Regions from separate parts of the Paenibacillus sp. FSL H3-0321 genome, predicted to be linked through region 2. Evidence: predicted binding sites of a transcription regulator. Region 2 holds the regulator's gene; the other holds the start of a gene.

Region 1 (8,030 bases), 3.9 Mb from region 2:
GCATAGATCTTCAATTTCCCGCAGGTTATGTGAGGAGATGATGACGGTCATCCCCCGTTCGGCCACCTCCTGGAACAGCAGATTCTTGATCTGCCGCCGCATGACCGGGTCAAGCCCGTCGATCGGCTCATCCATGATAAGCACATCCGGGGAGCAGCTTAGGGCGAGCCAGAAGGACGCCTGGCGCTGCATACCCTTGGAGAACCGGCTGAGCTTGCGGCCTGTATCGAGCCGAAACATTTTCCCAAGCTCCTGAAAGTGCGCCTCATTCCACCCCGGATAAATAGAGCGGTAAAAGGCGGCCATGCTCTTGATTGATGCCTGCGGGAAGAAATAAGGACTGTCCGGCATGAAAATGATCCTTTGCTTCACCTCGGGGTTTTCAAAGACCGGCTTCCCTTCAAACTTAACCGTGCCCTCTTCCGGCCGGTAAATACCGGCGAGCGTCTTCAGCAGTGTTGTTTTACCCGCACCGTTCGATCCGAGCAGTCCGTAAATTGCTCCTTTATGTACAGTCAGCGAAATGCCGTCAACCGCTTTTTCTCCCTGAAAAATTTTGCTGACGCCGCGAATTTCAATCATGTTTCTCCCCCTCTCTCTGATCCAGCACCTGGCGGTACAGCGCACCTATCTCGCTTTCGGTAAATCCGAGGTAGACGGCTGCTGCCATCAGGCGCAGCAGCTCATTCCGCACTTCCGCCCTCTTGCTCTCGTTCAGCCCCTGCTGAAGCGGAGCCACGAAACTCCCCTTGCCCTGCAAGGAATAGATGTAGCCTTCCCGCTCCAGCTCCCGGTAGGCTTTCTGAATCGTATTCGGATTTACGGTGAGCTGCGAGGATAAGATTCTCACCGAGGGAAGCTGTTCATCTGCCCGCAAAATACCATGCATAATCATTTCTTTGATCTTGCCGGTCAGCTGCTCATAAATCGGCTTGCGGCTGCGGACATCCAATTCGAACATGACAGTTCTCCTTTCTGATGTTGTATCACAAACTGTGTCTAGGTGTATTAACTGTACTACTATTATTAGTACAGTTGGATATACATGTCAACCTCAAATCAAATTAAATTAGGCCAACCAGAAATTACCGGCTGACCTAATCTTATAAAGCCCCAAGGGTCTTTCTTCTATATATGCACGATATACACGGAGATCACTATTGCTGCGGCAAAGTAAGTTCCCCAGGAACCCCGGCCCCCTTCCGTTTCCGGCGTTTGTCGCTGAACAGCGCGAATACAACACCCGGAAGCATAATGAGGCTGGCTAAAACGTAAGTTCTGCTGTATGCCTGTTCAGCTTCATGCTTCATGTCTTCTCCTGCACGCGTCAGGACGAGCTCCATCTCCTGGATTTGCCGGCTCCGGTCAGCGGCAAATGCCTGCTGATCCGAAGGGCCAAGCCCGGCAGCAGCAAGTTCGGCCTCCTTCAATACCTTCTCGGAGGTTTCAGCCGGTGAGCTTTCCACATTTGCCAATGAACCCGCCGCATCAGCAATCACTGTTTTGAGAAAGGGCTGGAGCACAGCATCCTTCTCCACCGCCTTCACTGCGCGGACAGAAGCCGCATTCAGCCCGTCGCTGGTATTTTGCTGCAGCACAGTAACGATAATAGCCACCCCGATCACACCCCCCAGTGACTTTGCCATATTCGTAATCCCCGATGAGATCCCCACCTTCTCTTCAGGCACGTTGCGTACGGCTGAAGACATCACCGGTGCCATGGTGAACCCGGTGCCGATACCGGCCACAACCAGACGGATCAACACTTCCGGAAGCGTTGAGTCTGCATGCAGTCCGCTTAATGAATACATGGCTCCGGCCATCATAATCATTCCAACCGCCCCAAACAGCTGGCTGCCGTATTTATTGGATAACGGCCCGGAAAGGGCTGAACTGACGATCGAGCCCACCGCGATCATGGAAAGTACAAGTCCAGCCCGCAGTTCGGTCATCCCCATCATCCGGGTCAGGAAGAAAGAGGTCAGCAGTGAGATATTCATCAGCCCCGCACCAACAAAAAGCATAGTCAACGTTGCACCGTTGAACGGGGGAATTCTCAGCAGCGACAACGGGAGCATCGGCTCCTTCCCTTTCCACTGTGTGAGGAAAAAGAAGACGAGAAACAGAACCCCTGCAGCCAGCAGTAGCAGCGTCATCCGGGAGTTCCAGCCATAGTCCTGAACTTTAATCAGCGCATAGGTAATAAAAAACATCGCCCCGGTTATTCCCAATGTTCCGCCATAATCAATGGATCGGCCTGCGGTGTCATCTCTGGATTCCTGTATAAACAGACAAGTAAGCACCACGCTCAGCACCCCCAGCGGCACATTGACAAAAAAGATCCATTGCCAGTTCAGATTTTGCGTAATAATCCCGCCAAGTGCCGGCCCGCTCGCAGCCGCAACGCCTGAAACGGCCCCCCATATGCCGATGATCAAGCCATGCATCTCCTTTGGAAAGGTTGTGGTTGTCAGCGGAATGGTAACCGGAACAATGATGGCCCCCGCAAGTCCTTGAAGGACTCTTAATCCAATGAGCATCCCAAGTGAAGAAGCAAAGCCCGCGAGCAGCGAGGTCAAAGTAAACAGCACCACACCGGTGATAAATATTTTCTTCCGTCCGAATTGATCAGCCAGTCTTGAAGCCGTGAGAATAAATACAGCAAACGCCAGGTTATAACCATTCATCACCCACGAAATTTGCGATACGCTGCCGCCAAATTGCCTCGTCATTTCAGGCAAGGCAATATTTATAATCGTCGTATCCAGCAGCGCCATGAAGAAACCCAGAACAATTGCCGTAAAAGAAAAAGCCCTACGCATTCTGATGCTCAATTTCATCTCTCCTTATATGTGAACTTTAGTTCATGTTTGAATTATATGAACTAGAGTTCATGTTTGTCAATAACAAATTTGAACTGTAGTTCAACTTTTATTGACAGTCAAATACCGCTCCTCTACAATCGGTTATAAGGGGGGCTTTAACCATGAGTGAAATGGAAGACAAGACAAGAACGCCGCGGCAGGACCGCAGCATCAAGACCAAGGAAGCCATCGTTCAAGCCGCCATGAGGCTTTTCTCGGAGAAGGGCTACCATCAGACCAATACGAAGCAGATTGCTGCTGCAGCGGGTGTATCCACCGGCAGCTTCTATTCCTATTTCATAGATAAACGGGCCGTATTTATCGATGTGCTTAAGAATTACAGTGAAGCGCTGCTGGCAAGGATAGAAGCCTACATGTCCGAGATTAACATTCAGAGCCCTGACAAGTATGCACTGCTGAGCCATCTGGTAGACAGCCTCATCCTCTCGCACGAGGTCTATACCGGATTCCACAAGGAACTGTCTATTATGTATCTCAGCGACGGGGGTATCAAAGAGCTGATGGACGCACAGTATGAAGTCGGACGTGTCCTAACGCTCCAGTATCTGCAAATGGGTAAGGATGAGCTTAAGATCACAGATTTGGAAGCCGCTGCCTTCCTTGTATTCGAATCCATCAGTGCCATAGTGGATGTCATCGCCTTTTCCTCCCATCGTATTGGAACGGACAGAATAAAGACCGAGCTTGTCAGTATGCTCGTAGGGTATTTGTACATATGACAAGGCTATGCTGTCGGGCCTCCAAATACAGCCCCCTGAAACCACCGCGCAGCACAAAAAAGCGGCTTAAGCAGAAAACAATCTGCTTAAGCCGCTTTTTACACTCTTTCTACATCTTGCCGTAAACGCTGACGATCAGCGCTTATCCTTCCAGAAATTCAGCGGCTCCATATCCTTCGTAATAATCTCAAAGGTATAGCCTTCCTTCTTCAGTGTTTTGAGTACGTCCGGCAGCACTTTCAGTGTAGCTTTCTGATCATGCATCAGGATAACAGGATTGCTGTTGGACTTTTGCAGTTTATGGACCTGTTCCATAACCGTATTATAGATCCTGGCGCTGTTCTCCTTGTATTTCCAGTCGTTCGAGTCCACATTCCAATCCCACAGATGGAAACCCTGGCTCAGCACTCTGTCCCTGAAGGATTTAGTGAAATAAGGTTTACTTCCGTACGGCGGACGGATCAGTGTTGTGCTGGAGCCGGTGATCTTCTTCAGCACTGCATTATCAGCTGACATTTCGGCAAGTGCTGCACCCGGAGAAGCATAAAACTTCTCTTTGCGGTGAGTCATGCCGTGGAGTGCGAGTCCGTGGCTTTCCTCTTCAATTCGTTTCACTGCCGATGGATACCGGTTCATATTGGGTCCAAGCATAAAAAAGGTCGCCTTTACCTCATTTTCGCCCAGAATATCCAGCAGTTGCGAAGTCGTTGCCGACGGTCCGTCGTCAAAGGTAAGATACACTATCCTCCCTTGCTTGCCCGGGGTTGTCTCCGGAGCCGGCTTTGCGCTGACAATCGGCTTTAATTCGCTCTTGAATTGGCTTACGAACGCCGCATCATCCAAAGCCGCCGATGTATCCCGCACTCTTAGTAAATATTTATCCGGCTCAAAGGTTATCATATACCCAAGATAAGTACTTATCCGCAGCGGAACCATCAGCGATCCATTCTGCACAAAGGTACTTATTGGAACAATGGTATCATTCTGGAGTTTGGCGCCTCCGTCATTTTTGAGCAGTAAAAGGGATTTGCCGCCTCCGGCGATCTGAACCCCGTCCTGAAGCATGGAAATGTTCCACTTCAGCTTCTGTGCCAAAGCGCGTACTGGAACATAATAGTTACCTTTTACAGAAACAGCTTCTATTTCCGTCAGTGTGTCGTTCACACCAAGACGTAATGAGGCATTCGTTCCGGCTGCGATTGCCGTGTTCTGTAGAATACCAAAACATAAGAATAAAGACATGAATAACAGCATTGTTTTTTTCATTCGCACAAGCAGTAATCTCCTATCTATGTATATTTATCTATACTTTATCACACATAGATAGATTTGAATTTGAGAGATTGTAACCGCCCAAAGAATATCTTGTTACTTTTTCACAGTGACAAAAGACATATTCTTAATATTTATCAAAAAATCGCAACAATCGTCGAAAGCTGTCGCGGCCGCAAAAAGCGGTTAAAATCAGGCTTTATTGCTAAAATTAATTGTGACGAAATTAGTAACATTTGTGAAAAAGTGAACAAAATTTGAACAACCTTAAAATTACCTTAAACCGCACCACTACAGTGATCTTTGTCATACCTTACGACATTTGTAACAATTCGATCACACATATTTAACTTGTTCGCCATTATTAAGGCCTTATGTGGATTTAATGTTAAAATATGTATTTTGCATTATGGGTAAGTAGTTCTTACTATAGATACAGGTTAATGTTTATTGGCTAATGAACGGCAATGAAAAGAAGTATTGAAGGAAGGAGTTCTATATGAAAAAAAAGGGTCCGTTATACGCTTTGTTCCTCAGCCTAATCCTTCTTCTGCCGGGATGCAGTTCGCTCACCGTTCTGAATCCGAAGGGTCCGGCCGCACGCACTTTATCTGACACCATCATCCTGTCCATTCTGGTGATGATCGGGGTCCTGGCAGTTGTCTACATCTTATATATATTCGTACTGGTGAAATACCGGGCGAAAAAAAGCAACGAAGGTTACATTCCAGAACATGAGGAGGGCAACAAGGTTCTCGAAGCCATCTGGATTATTATCCCGATTATCATCGTAACCTTTTTGTCAGTAGTGACTGTAAAATCAACCCATGCGGTTGAGAATGTCGCGGAGGAATACAAGGACCAGAAGCCTTTGGTTATTTACGCCTCTTCCTCCAACTGGAAATGGCATTTCAGCTATCCTGAGGAGGGAATTGAAACCGTAAACTACGTCAATTTCCCGATTCACCGTGCGGTAGAGTTCAGACTGTACTCTTTCGGCACCATCACCAGCTTCTGGATTCCACAGCTTGCCGGACAGAAGTACGCGATGAGCGACATGCTTACAAAACTTAATCTCTCCGCCGACACCGCAGGTTCATTTATCGGCAAGAACTCGAACTTTAGCGGTAAAGGCTTCGCCCACATGGAATTCGAGGCGCTTGTGATGAGCGACAAAGAATATGCCGAATGGGTCAAAGAGGTTAAGGATACCGCGCCTAAGCTTACGGAGGATGATTTCAAAGGCCTGCTGGCTGCCGAACATCTTGGACGCAAAACCTATTCCTCCACCCATTTGGAGTTCAGCCCGCCGCCGGGAGACCATAGCGAGCATATGAGCGGCGATGGTACGGAAATGGATATAGATAACGGAAATATGGATCATCAGGATAACAAGGACATCCACCCTTCTCCTGAACCGTCCAGCCAGACCGAATTTGACAGCGAGCCCAACCCTGAGGTGAATGAGCCGCTTCCAAGCTCACCTGTAGAAGAACACACACACGAGGGCCACTAACTCGTTCACAGTTTAATGTAACAACCTGAAAGGAGCTACCCTAATGGATTTAGACAAATTTAAGGTTCACGGCGAACCCCTGATATATGGAGCAATGATCAGTATCGCTCTTGCGACCATCGGGATTCTCGTTGGGCTTACCTATTTCAAGAAATGGGGATACCTCTGGCGCGAATGGCTTACAACTGTAGACCATAAGAAGATCGGGGTTATGTATATCCTGGCCGCACTGCTTATGCTGTTCCGCGGCGGTGTTGACGCCATGATGATGCGTCTGCAAACGGCAGCGCCGGAAATGAAATTCCTCGATGCCCAGCATTATAACGAGGTCTTTACCACCCATGGTCTGATCATGATTCTGTTCATGGCCATGCCGTTTATCATCGGTTTAATGAACGTGATTATCCCACTGCAGATCGGCGCGCGAGATGTGGCCTTTCCGCGGCTGAACGCGGTCAGCTTCTGGCTCTTCTTCATGGGAGCTATGCTGCTTAACATTTCGTTCGTAATCGGCGGCTCGCCGGATGCCGGGTGGTCGGCTTACTTCCCGCTAGCGAGTCTGGAATTCAGCCCTACGGTCGGTAATAACTATTACTCCCTGGCGCTGCAGATTTCCGGTATCGGGACACTGATCACAGGCGTTAACTTCATCGTGACGATTCTTAAAATGCGTGCACCAGGCATGACGCTGATGAAGATGCCAATGTTCACCTGGTCCGTACTGATTACGAACATTATTATCGTATTTGCCTTCCCTGTGCTGACTGTGGCACTTGCCCTGATGATGTTCGACCGGCTGTTTGGCTCTCAATTCTTCACGATGGCTAACGGCGGGATGGATATGCTCTGGGCCAACCTGTTCTGGGTGTGGGGACATCCGGAGGTATATATCGTTATTTTGCCGGCATTCGGTATTTACAGCGAAATTATCGCCACCTTCTCCAAAAAGAATTTGTACGGCTACACTTCCATGGTCGTCAGTATGCTGCTTATCTCCCTGCTGTCCTTCCTGGTATGGGCTCACCATTTCTATACCATGGGCCAAGGGGTTATGGTCAACAGCTTCTTCTCCATAACAACTATGGCGATAGCTGTGCCTACCGGGGTTAAGATATTCAACTGGCTGTTCACCCTCCGAAAAGGGCGAATAACCTTTACGACCCCGATGCTGTACACATTGGCTTTTATCCCGATCTTCACTATCGGCGGGGTTACCGGCGTTATGCTGGCGATGGCCAGTGCCGATTATCAGTATCATAATACGATGTTCCTGGTTGCGCATTTCCACTACGTGCTGATTCCGGGCGCCGTGTTCGCCGTTATCGCCGGGTTCCATTACTGGTTCCCTAAAGTATTCGGCTTCCGCCTGAATGAACGTCTGGGCAAACATGCCTTCTGGTGGATTATTATATCCTTCAATGTCACCTTCTTCCCACTGTTCTTCCTGGGACTAATGGGTATGACCCGTCGGATGTACACCTACTCAGAAGAGACCGGCTTTGGTCCGCTGAATATGCTCTCCTTCGCCGGTGCTGTCGGCCTGGCGATCGGATTTGTTATTCTGGTCTACAACATCTACTGGAGCACACGCTACATGCCAAGAGACACAACAAGCGATCCATGGGATGGCCGTACACT
Region 2 (8,030 bases):
TCTGATCGTATTCACGCTGCTGGCCGCCCTCGCGTTTGCCGCCGATAACATCAATTTCATCAATAAAGATAATGGCGCTTTGTTTATTCTCTTTCACTGCACGGGTCCGGGCATCCTTGAACAAGTCACGGACACGTCCGGCACCGACACCGACGTACATTTCCACGAATTCACTGCCTGAAGCGGCAACGAACACAGAATTGGTATAATGCGCCGCAGCCTTGGCCATCAGCGTTTTACCGGTTCCCGGAGGGCCTGTAAGCAAGATCCCTTTAAGCGGACGAATCCCGAACTTGCTGATTTCTTCATGCCGGATCAGGAAATCAAGCGCTTCCCGCAACTCCTGCTTCGCGTTATCCTGACCGCCGATTTCTTCAAAGGTTAGTTTGGAAGGGCCATTCTTCTTACGTTTCTTGTCCCCGCCCGCATTCACTGTCAACCCGCCTCGCAAATGGGCGATCACCAGGAGTGCACAAACCATACCGGCTGCAATGATTACAGGAATAATGTTAATGCCCACAAAAGCCATAAATATCAGCAGGACCGGAACAAATCCGGCTACAATCTCTTTCCACCACTTAGGCATTGTTCCACACTCCCATCGTTGCCGCTGCACGCGGTAAAATGATGAACTTGCTCTCTTCACCGTTGCTCAGGCTCACATAGACGTTGTTGTCATCAATTTCAGTTGTCGCTGTTACATTCTTGTATTCCTGGAATTGCTCTTTCAATCCATCTAGTTTAGCAGGTATTAGTGTATACTTTTTGCTTTCCATTGCTTCTGCGACTGAGAACATGGCTTTATCCCAATATTCGTCCAGCAGTTCACTGGAGTGCTGATCAACATCCAGCTTAAGCGCCCGTCCATTAATAGCGGACTTGCCTTCAGTGTTCACATATTGCACCAGCTCGCGCAATTTCGTACCAGGTTTCAAATCCAGTTTCAAGGTTACCTCATTGCGGTTAATAGTAATATGTGAATGATTAACACCTTCATAAGCCGATACTATCTTATCAAGCGGCTCATGGACCGCAAATTGACGATAAGCATAAAAGCTGCCAAAGAGCAGTGCAGCAGACAACAGAGACGTTAGCAGTACAGGCACAAGATGCAATTTCAAGAAACGTCCTCCTCTCAAGTTGACCAAACCTAAATATATGAATTGCAATAAATAGCGTGTCTAGCGCTCATCCGAGACTGACATGCTCTTAAGCATGTCTTAATACAAATAGAAGTATATCACAGGTGTATATACGATTTCGCACGAAAGTGTGAATATATTTAAAATTTTTGATACTAATTTCTGGGCATTCCCATCTATTTTTGCTCCTTTATCGGCAAAAAGGGCCTGAATGATTAATCCATTCAGGCCCTTTTCTATTCTACTGATGTATTAATTTCTCCTGACATCGATATTGTTATTTGTATATACTTCTTTATGTACTCCTTATCATCAATAAACACCCACAGCATCCATAAATCCGGCGGCAAATGAAAGGACTGGCAAGACTATTTCAAAGGAAAGGATAATAAAGCCAAGAACCACCAGCTTTCTCCTTTTGTTCTTTCTCCCATATTTCACAGCTGCCAAGCCAACTGCTAGAGAAACCACATACACCGTTAACGTTAAAGAATCCATGCCCTTCCCCCATCATCAACTAATTATTATCTACTGCTTGTTACATTTTTTACAATTTTCTCGCCTTTCAAGAGTTCAGCCAGTGTGTAATATCTTGCACCCATGGCGTTCTTCTCCGGTTTGGGACGATGCTGCAGCAGAATAAGGTCAGTCCGGCTAAGATCATAGAATCGGTACATTTCTCCTGGATGATTAAATCCATAGCCCCCCTGAATTCTCTCCGTTATGTAAGTCTTGATTCTGGCAGCCAGCTCATGCTGAATCCCCTCAAGAACCGCATCCAGCGATGGAGTGAATGGATCAAGAACCACGATATCATCAATTTTGTACAGGCAATGCATTTCTCCGCCCCCGCCGGAACGAAAAGTGATAAACAATGGTGTTTTGTAAATATACCCTTTTGCACTGTTCGGACAAGCGTGAATACAATGTTTATAAGTCAGCTCATGCGTTTTACCAGCCGAAACGGATAATACCTCTACCTCATAATACTTCATGCCCTTCGCCACCCCATGAATAAAATCAATATATTGCTTGGCAATGATGGTATCTTCGCCCGATTTTTTCTCACTTCTAATCATCTCATTGATCAGTTCGACGATATCTGTCCATTGCAGACTTAAAAATTGATAACCAGTATCATATATCAGCTTGTATTTAGTTAAGGTGACGCCATAGACTGGCACACCCGCATCATGGGGAAAATTGTTCGGATCCAAATAGGCGGCAAGCTGGCTGCACACTTCCTGAGCTTTTGCATACAGCCCTGCGCTCTTTGCTTCGATCACAATAACCAGTTTTTTGCGGTTTCCCTGGAACAAGGACAACGTAATATCGCGCCTTATTTTATGTACTCCTGCCGCAAGCATTTCTGCGTCCACCTGAACAAAATCATAATCTTCTTTGAAAGCCGGAGTGTCCCCGGGGTTCCGGCGGTTTAACTCTCTTAGCAGCAACCGGATCAACTTTGGATACCTTGAAAAAAGGTAGGCAAGCCCTTTCGTTTGTTTGGTCTCCGTATCCCCGTTTATCAAATCAAAAAAGGTAGATTGGTAGTCCGTTCTGCCTTCCTGGTAAAGCCTCATCATCGTTTTCAAACGTATCTCTCCACCTGTTCAAGGAACATGTAATTTAATCCTCAGAATCACTGTTTCATTCCAATGATAATATAAATTTTACAAAATGTCAGAGTTATCCTTTATAAAAAACCGCCTTAAAGCAAAAAAAGCGGACCAGCGCTGTCCGCTTTGTCCGCTTTTTTTGTTATTGCAAGCCTGCCTCTACTTACTCGGCAAAGTATATCCATCACCGATTGCTGTACCATCCGCAAAACGAAAGAACTTGTAATAATAACGTCCTTCCTGCTTGTAAAAAAGCTGCCAGGCATATTCTCCATTATATACACCCGGAAGCAGCCGTTTAATATCGATGCCGGGCAGCTGGGAGGCTATAATGGAGCGGATTTGCTTCTCCGAGGTTCCTTTGGCCAGCTCTTCCGCATAAACTCCGTTATCGCCGCCGGCCGGCTTGCCGTCCACGGTGAACCGTACCCACACCATCAGATCCGTACCGGCTTTATTTTTCCCCGTCAGCACCCAGTACACCGAATTTTCGTCCCATACCGATTTCTGCGCCTTGGATATCTCAGTAAGTCCCGCCCGGGTCTTGGCAACTTCTTTGGCCGCGCTGCGTTCATTCCATTGGTCCTTCATGATATAGGCATAAAATTGGCTTAGACCGAACAGAATGAGCAGAAACAGAGCGATCCCCAGCAGAAGCCATTTTTTCCTTTTCCTCAAAATGCAGCTTCCTTTCCTTAATATATGAAACGTTATAAATTCAACTGCGGCGGCAGTCGTATTAACGCTTCAGCAGCCCTTCAAAAGTTTCTTGCGCCTTGCGGCGGATTTTTTCCTCGTCCAGCGTCAGGCACTGACCATGCTTCACAACCTGCTTGCCGTTCACCCAGACATGCTCTACATCCTTGGCGCTGGCCGAATACACAGCGTGGGAGAGCAAGTCGCTATGCGGCAGTAAATGAGGCTGGTCGATATCAATTGCAATAAAATCAGCCTTCATCCCCGCTGCAAGACGTCCGACCTGGTTCAGGAAGACCGATTCCGCCCCGTATTGCGTGGCCATCAGCAGCGCTTCCGGTGCCGGAACTGCGGTAGGATCGCCGCTGACTCCCTTATGGATCAGTGCTGCAAGCCGCATTTCCTCGAACATATCGAGATTATTGTTGCTTGCCGCCCCGTCCGTACCCAGCGAAACTTTGACTCCGGCTCTCAGCAGCTCAGGCACCCGTGCAACCCCGCTGGCCAGCTTCAGGTTACTTCCCGGGTTGTGGGATACACCCACCTTGTGGCGGGCGAGGATTTCGATCTCCTCATCGTTCAGGTGGACACCATGGGCGATTAAGGACGGGCGGGTGAACATCCCCAGCTTCTCCAGGTGCGCTACAGGACGCAGGCCGTAATCAGCGGCATTCTGCTCCACTTCACGCAGCGTTTCCGACATATGCGTATGCATCGGCAGGTCCAGGTCATGTGCCGCCTGCACGAACCGCATGAAAAAGTCCGGAGGACAAGTATACGGGGCATGCGGTGAAATCATGGATGTAATTCTGCCGTCAGCCTTGCCGTGCCAGTTGCGGGCGAACGCAACAGCTTCCGCAAGCTTCTGGTTCTGCACCTCTTCAGGACATAGACCAATAACACCTCGCATCAGCACCGCACGGATACCGGAATGTTCGACCACCTCGGCCACCCGGTCCATATGATCATACATATCCAAAAAGGTGGTTGTGCCGCCTTTCAGCATCTCCAGAACGGATAAGGAAGTGCCCCAGTAGACATCATCTCCGGTAAACTTCTCCTCCATCGGCCACATTTTCTCCTGCAGCCAGGCTTGAAGGACCATATCATCCCCGTAGCCGCGCAGCAGCGACATCGCAGCATGGCCATGGGTGTTGACCAGACCCGGCATGAACAGCAGCCGGCTGCCGTCGAGCGTCACTGTGCCTTCTTCAATAACGGGCTTCTCTTCCCCTATGTATGTGATCAAATCATTTTCTATAGTCATATAACCGCTCAAGACAGGCTTCTCGCTTCCGGGAACCAGAAAACGTCCGTTTGCAATTACCATCTTATTGCTGCTCATCTGTAATTCCTTCCTTTCCATCATGTAAATAATACGCCAGACTTTGCAGGTCAGTCGTAAAGTCGGCAGCATGAATCCGGATGGTTGCAGGTGTCTTCAGAATGACCGGTGCAAAATTCAGGATCGCCTCGATGCCCGATTCTACCAGAATATCAGCCACATTCTGTGCTTCGCTGTCCGGTACAGTGATGATCCCGATCCGGATTCCCTGATCGCGGATGGTCTGACCCAGCTCTTCCATCGGCTGTACCGTAAGAGAGTTGATCTTTTGTCCAATCTTGGGAGCGTAAGAATCAAATACAGCGGTGATTTTCATAGTATCCTTCAGATAAGCATTGTAATTGGACAAGGCATGACCGAGGTTACCGGCACCCACCAGGGCCACGTTGATTTGTTGATCCAGTTTCAGAATGTGACGGATCTTTTCGATGAGATAAGACACGTCATATCCAATGCCTTTTCTGCCGAAATCACCAAAATAGGCCAGATCCTTACGAATCTGTGCCGGATTAAGGTCCAGCTTCTGCCCGAGTTCCTGAGAAGAAACGGTTGAGATTTCACGCTTTTGGAGATCGTTCAGGAAACGCAGGTACACTGGGAGTCTGCGTACGACGGCCTCCGATATTTTATCCGATTTCATGTTTTCTCCTCCTAATTTAGAATTGCACTGACGCGATATCATATGACAACCACGTGCAGTGCCCGCTCCGCGAACGGGACACAGCCTATGGTACAAAGAGATGGAAAAATTCATAAACAATGACAGATTAGGAAACGCCGCCCTCTTCAAGCCATTCCGCAATCCGCGGAACCATCTGATCGGTAAGCATGTGCTCCATCTTCGGACCAGGGAGTGAATACAGGAAGTACTTCCCGTAATAAGCTTCGATGACCCTGGTATCATATACAATAACAATTCCCCGGTCCTGCGCAGTGCGGACCAATCGTCCAAAACCCTGTTTGAACCGGATCACTGCTTGTGGAACAGACATTTTCATAAAAGGATTCTTCTTCTGGGCCTGCAGAAGCTCCGCCTTTGCCTCGGCCAGCGGATGATTCGGCGGCTGAAACGGCAGCCTTACAATCGCAAGACAGGTCAGCGCCTCGCCAGGGATGTCGACTCCTTCCCAGAAACTGCTTGTTCCAAGCAATACCGATGCAGAGCTGTCCTGAAAACGCCGGATCAGCTTGCTGCGGCTGCCTCCTTCCACACCCTGGCCCAGAACCGTAATGTCCTGGGAAGCCAAGGCCTCTTTCAGCGGATCATAAACCTGGCGCAGCATTTTGTAGGAGGTGAACAGCACCAGCATCCGCCCCTTGGTCGCCGCCGCCGCTTCAGCCAGCGAATGCACCAGCTTGTCTACAAAACGCGCATCGCCTACGCTGCCCTTAACACTGGGGAAATCGCGCGGGATGACAAGTAGCGCCTGTTCACGGTACTTGAACGGTGAAGGCAGCAGCGCTGTCATGAGTCGCCCTTGCTCTGAGGCTTCAGAAAGACCAAGGTTGTCAATCATGAACTGAAAGGACTTGTCGACCGATAACGTGGCCGAGGTCAGCACTATGCTCTTCTTCTTGTCGAAGAACAGATCCTTGAGCTGGCTGCTTACATCGACAGGCACGGCGTATAGCTGAAGCGACTTGCCCCGGTAGTTGCCGCTCCCTTCCATCCAGTACACGATATTATCGTCACTGAGACCCATAAAGAAACGGATTTGTTCCCGGATGGATGCCAAATCCTTGAACAAGCCTCCGATATCGGTCACCAGGCTGTCTGAAGACGACTGACTCTCCGTATCGCGCATCTCGCTGAGCATTTTGTCACCTCTGCGGATGATGTCGCTCAGGGCTAAGTGCAGCGTATTCTCCAGCGCCGCCAGCTCTTCCCAATCTTTGGGCTTGCTGCCGGGAAGCAGGCGTGTGACCAGCTGGCCGGCTTCACCTGCCGCTGCATCGCTTCGTTCGGGCAATAGACCGAACAGCTTGTCGCTCAGTGTATCCCAAGTTTCCTTTACGGTAAGCAGATCGGGATAGATTTTATCGATTACGCCGCTCCACTCCGAAGCCTGCTCACTGCCCGAGGACTGCAGAGTCTGGCGCAGTGCCGGCAGCTGGCCGCTGCGGCTGTCTTTATACAGCCTTGTAAGCGTATGAGCTACCGTGAAATACTTCATTTGCATACCCAGATGCTTGCCGGCCACATCCTCCAAATGATGGGCCTCGTCAATGACAAGATGCTCATAAGCCGGAAGCAGCTGGTGCCCGGCCTTGACGTCTGCGAATAGCTTAGAGTGATTGGTAATGACCACATCGGCAATCCCTGCTTCATGTTTGGCCCGGTGGTAGTAGCATTTGCGGAACCACGGACAGGAACGGCCCAGACAGGAATCGGTATCACTGGCTACCGTCTCCCAGAAATCCCCGCCGCGACCGCTCAAATTCAGCTCCTCATCGTCACCCGATTCCGTCTGGGTCAGCCATACGATCATTTGCGCTGCCGTAAGCGCTTCTTCCCGGGGACTTACGAAGTCCTTTTTATTTATTTTATGTTCAAACTTGCGCAGACACAAATAGTGCCCTCTCCCCTTGAATATCGCAGCCTTAAACGGGAAAGGCACAACACTGGTCAGAAGCGGGATATCGCGTTCGCGCAGCTGATCCTGAAGGTTGATAGTATGGGTGCTGACCATAACCTTCTGTCCGGTACGAACGCTCTGATAAATGGCCGGCAGCAGATAACCGAGCGATTTGCCGGTACCCGTGCCCGCCTCGATCAGCAGATGCTTGTCCTCCTGAAGGGCCGTATTCACTTCGCCAATCATGATCTCCTGGGCTTCCCGGCTCTCATATTGCGGAAGCGTATCCTTAAGCCGTTTGGTTACCTCTGCCATATAATCCTCAAAGGATACATTCTCCACAGGATTGCCAACACCTTCTTCTCTTGGAGGCGCCAGCTCAGTCCAGTCGCCTACAGCCAGTGCAAGCTGACGGTGAAAATTCAGCTCTCCTTCCGGCTGGAAGGTCTCCATCTCGCGCTCCCGCAGCAGGCCGTCAAAATACCAGGCCAAGTCACTGTCTTCATCGGCAAACAGCTCGTTAAGCCGCTGAATGGTCAGCAGAGGCAAACTATACAGCTCTTCCAGACATTTAAGCAACACAATCGCTGTAGCTTCTGCGTCACTATCCGCCTGGTGCGGACGGTCATGCGTGATGCCAAAATGGTTACTT

What was found. Region 2 encodes Rex, which represses fermentation and respiration genes when NADH is low (regulators of the CRP and FNR family bind a similar motif). Its sites were predicted from a motif close to TTGTGAAATATTTCACAA; they were not measured.
Region 1: qoxA (cytochrome aa3 quinol oxidase subunit II) is a predicted target of Rex. The motif match lies at 5,113-5,130, and genes of this name have one in related genera.

The regions. Positions count from the first base shown of each region.
Region 1 is NZ_JBBODH010000001.1:5,340,316-5,348,345, reverse strand. It holds gene MHI45_RS23925 (ABC transporter ATP-binding protein) at 1-582, opposite strand, end outside; gene MHI45_RS23920 (GntR family transcriptional regulator) at 575-961, opposite strand; gene MHI45_RS23915 (MFS transporter) at 1,158-2,834, opposite strand; gene MHI45_RS23910 (TetR/AcrR family transcriptional regulator) at 2,987-3,604, shown strand; gene MHI45_RS23905 (polysaccharide deacetylase) at 3,740-4,870, opposite strand; gene qoxA (cytochrome aa3 quinol oxidase subunit II) at 5,376-6,392, shown strand; gene qoxB (cytochrome aa3 quinol oxidase subunit I) at 6,436-8,030, shown strand, end outside.
Region 2 is NZ_JBBODH010000001.1:1,449,177-1,457,206, forward strand. It holds gene MHI45_RS06365 (AAA family ATPase) at 1-586, opposite strand, end outside; gene MHI45_RS06370 (hypothetical protein) at 579-1,121, opposite strand; gene MHI45_RS06375 (hypothetical protein) at 1,455-1,640, opposite strand; gene MHI45_RS06380 (hypothetical protein) at 1,667-2,737, opposite strand; gene MHI45_RS06385 (cell wall elongation regulator TseB-like domain-containing protein) at 2,921-3,439, opposite strand; gene MHI45_RS06390 (amidohydrolase) at 3,501-4,802, opposite strand; gene MHI45_RS06395 (redox-sensing transcriptional repressor Rex) at 4,789-5,484, opposite strand; gene dinG (ATP-dependent DNA helicase DinG) at 5,570-8,030, opposite strand, start outside.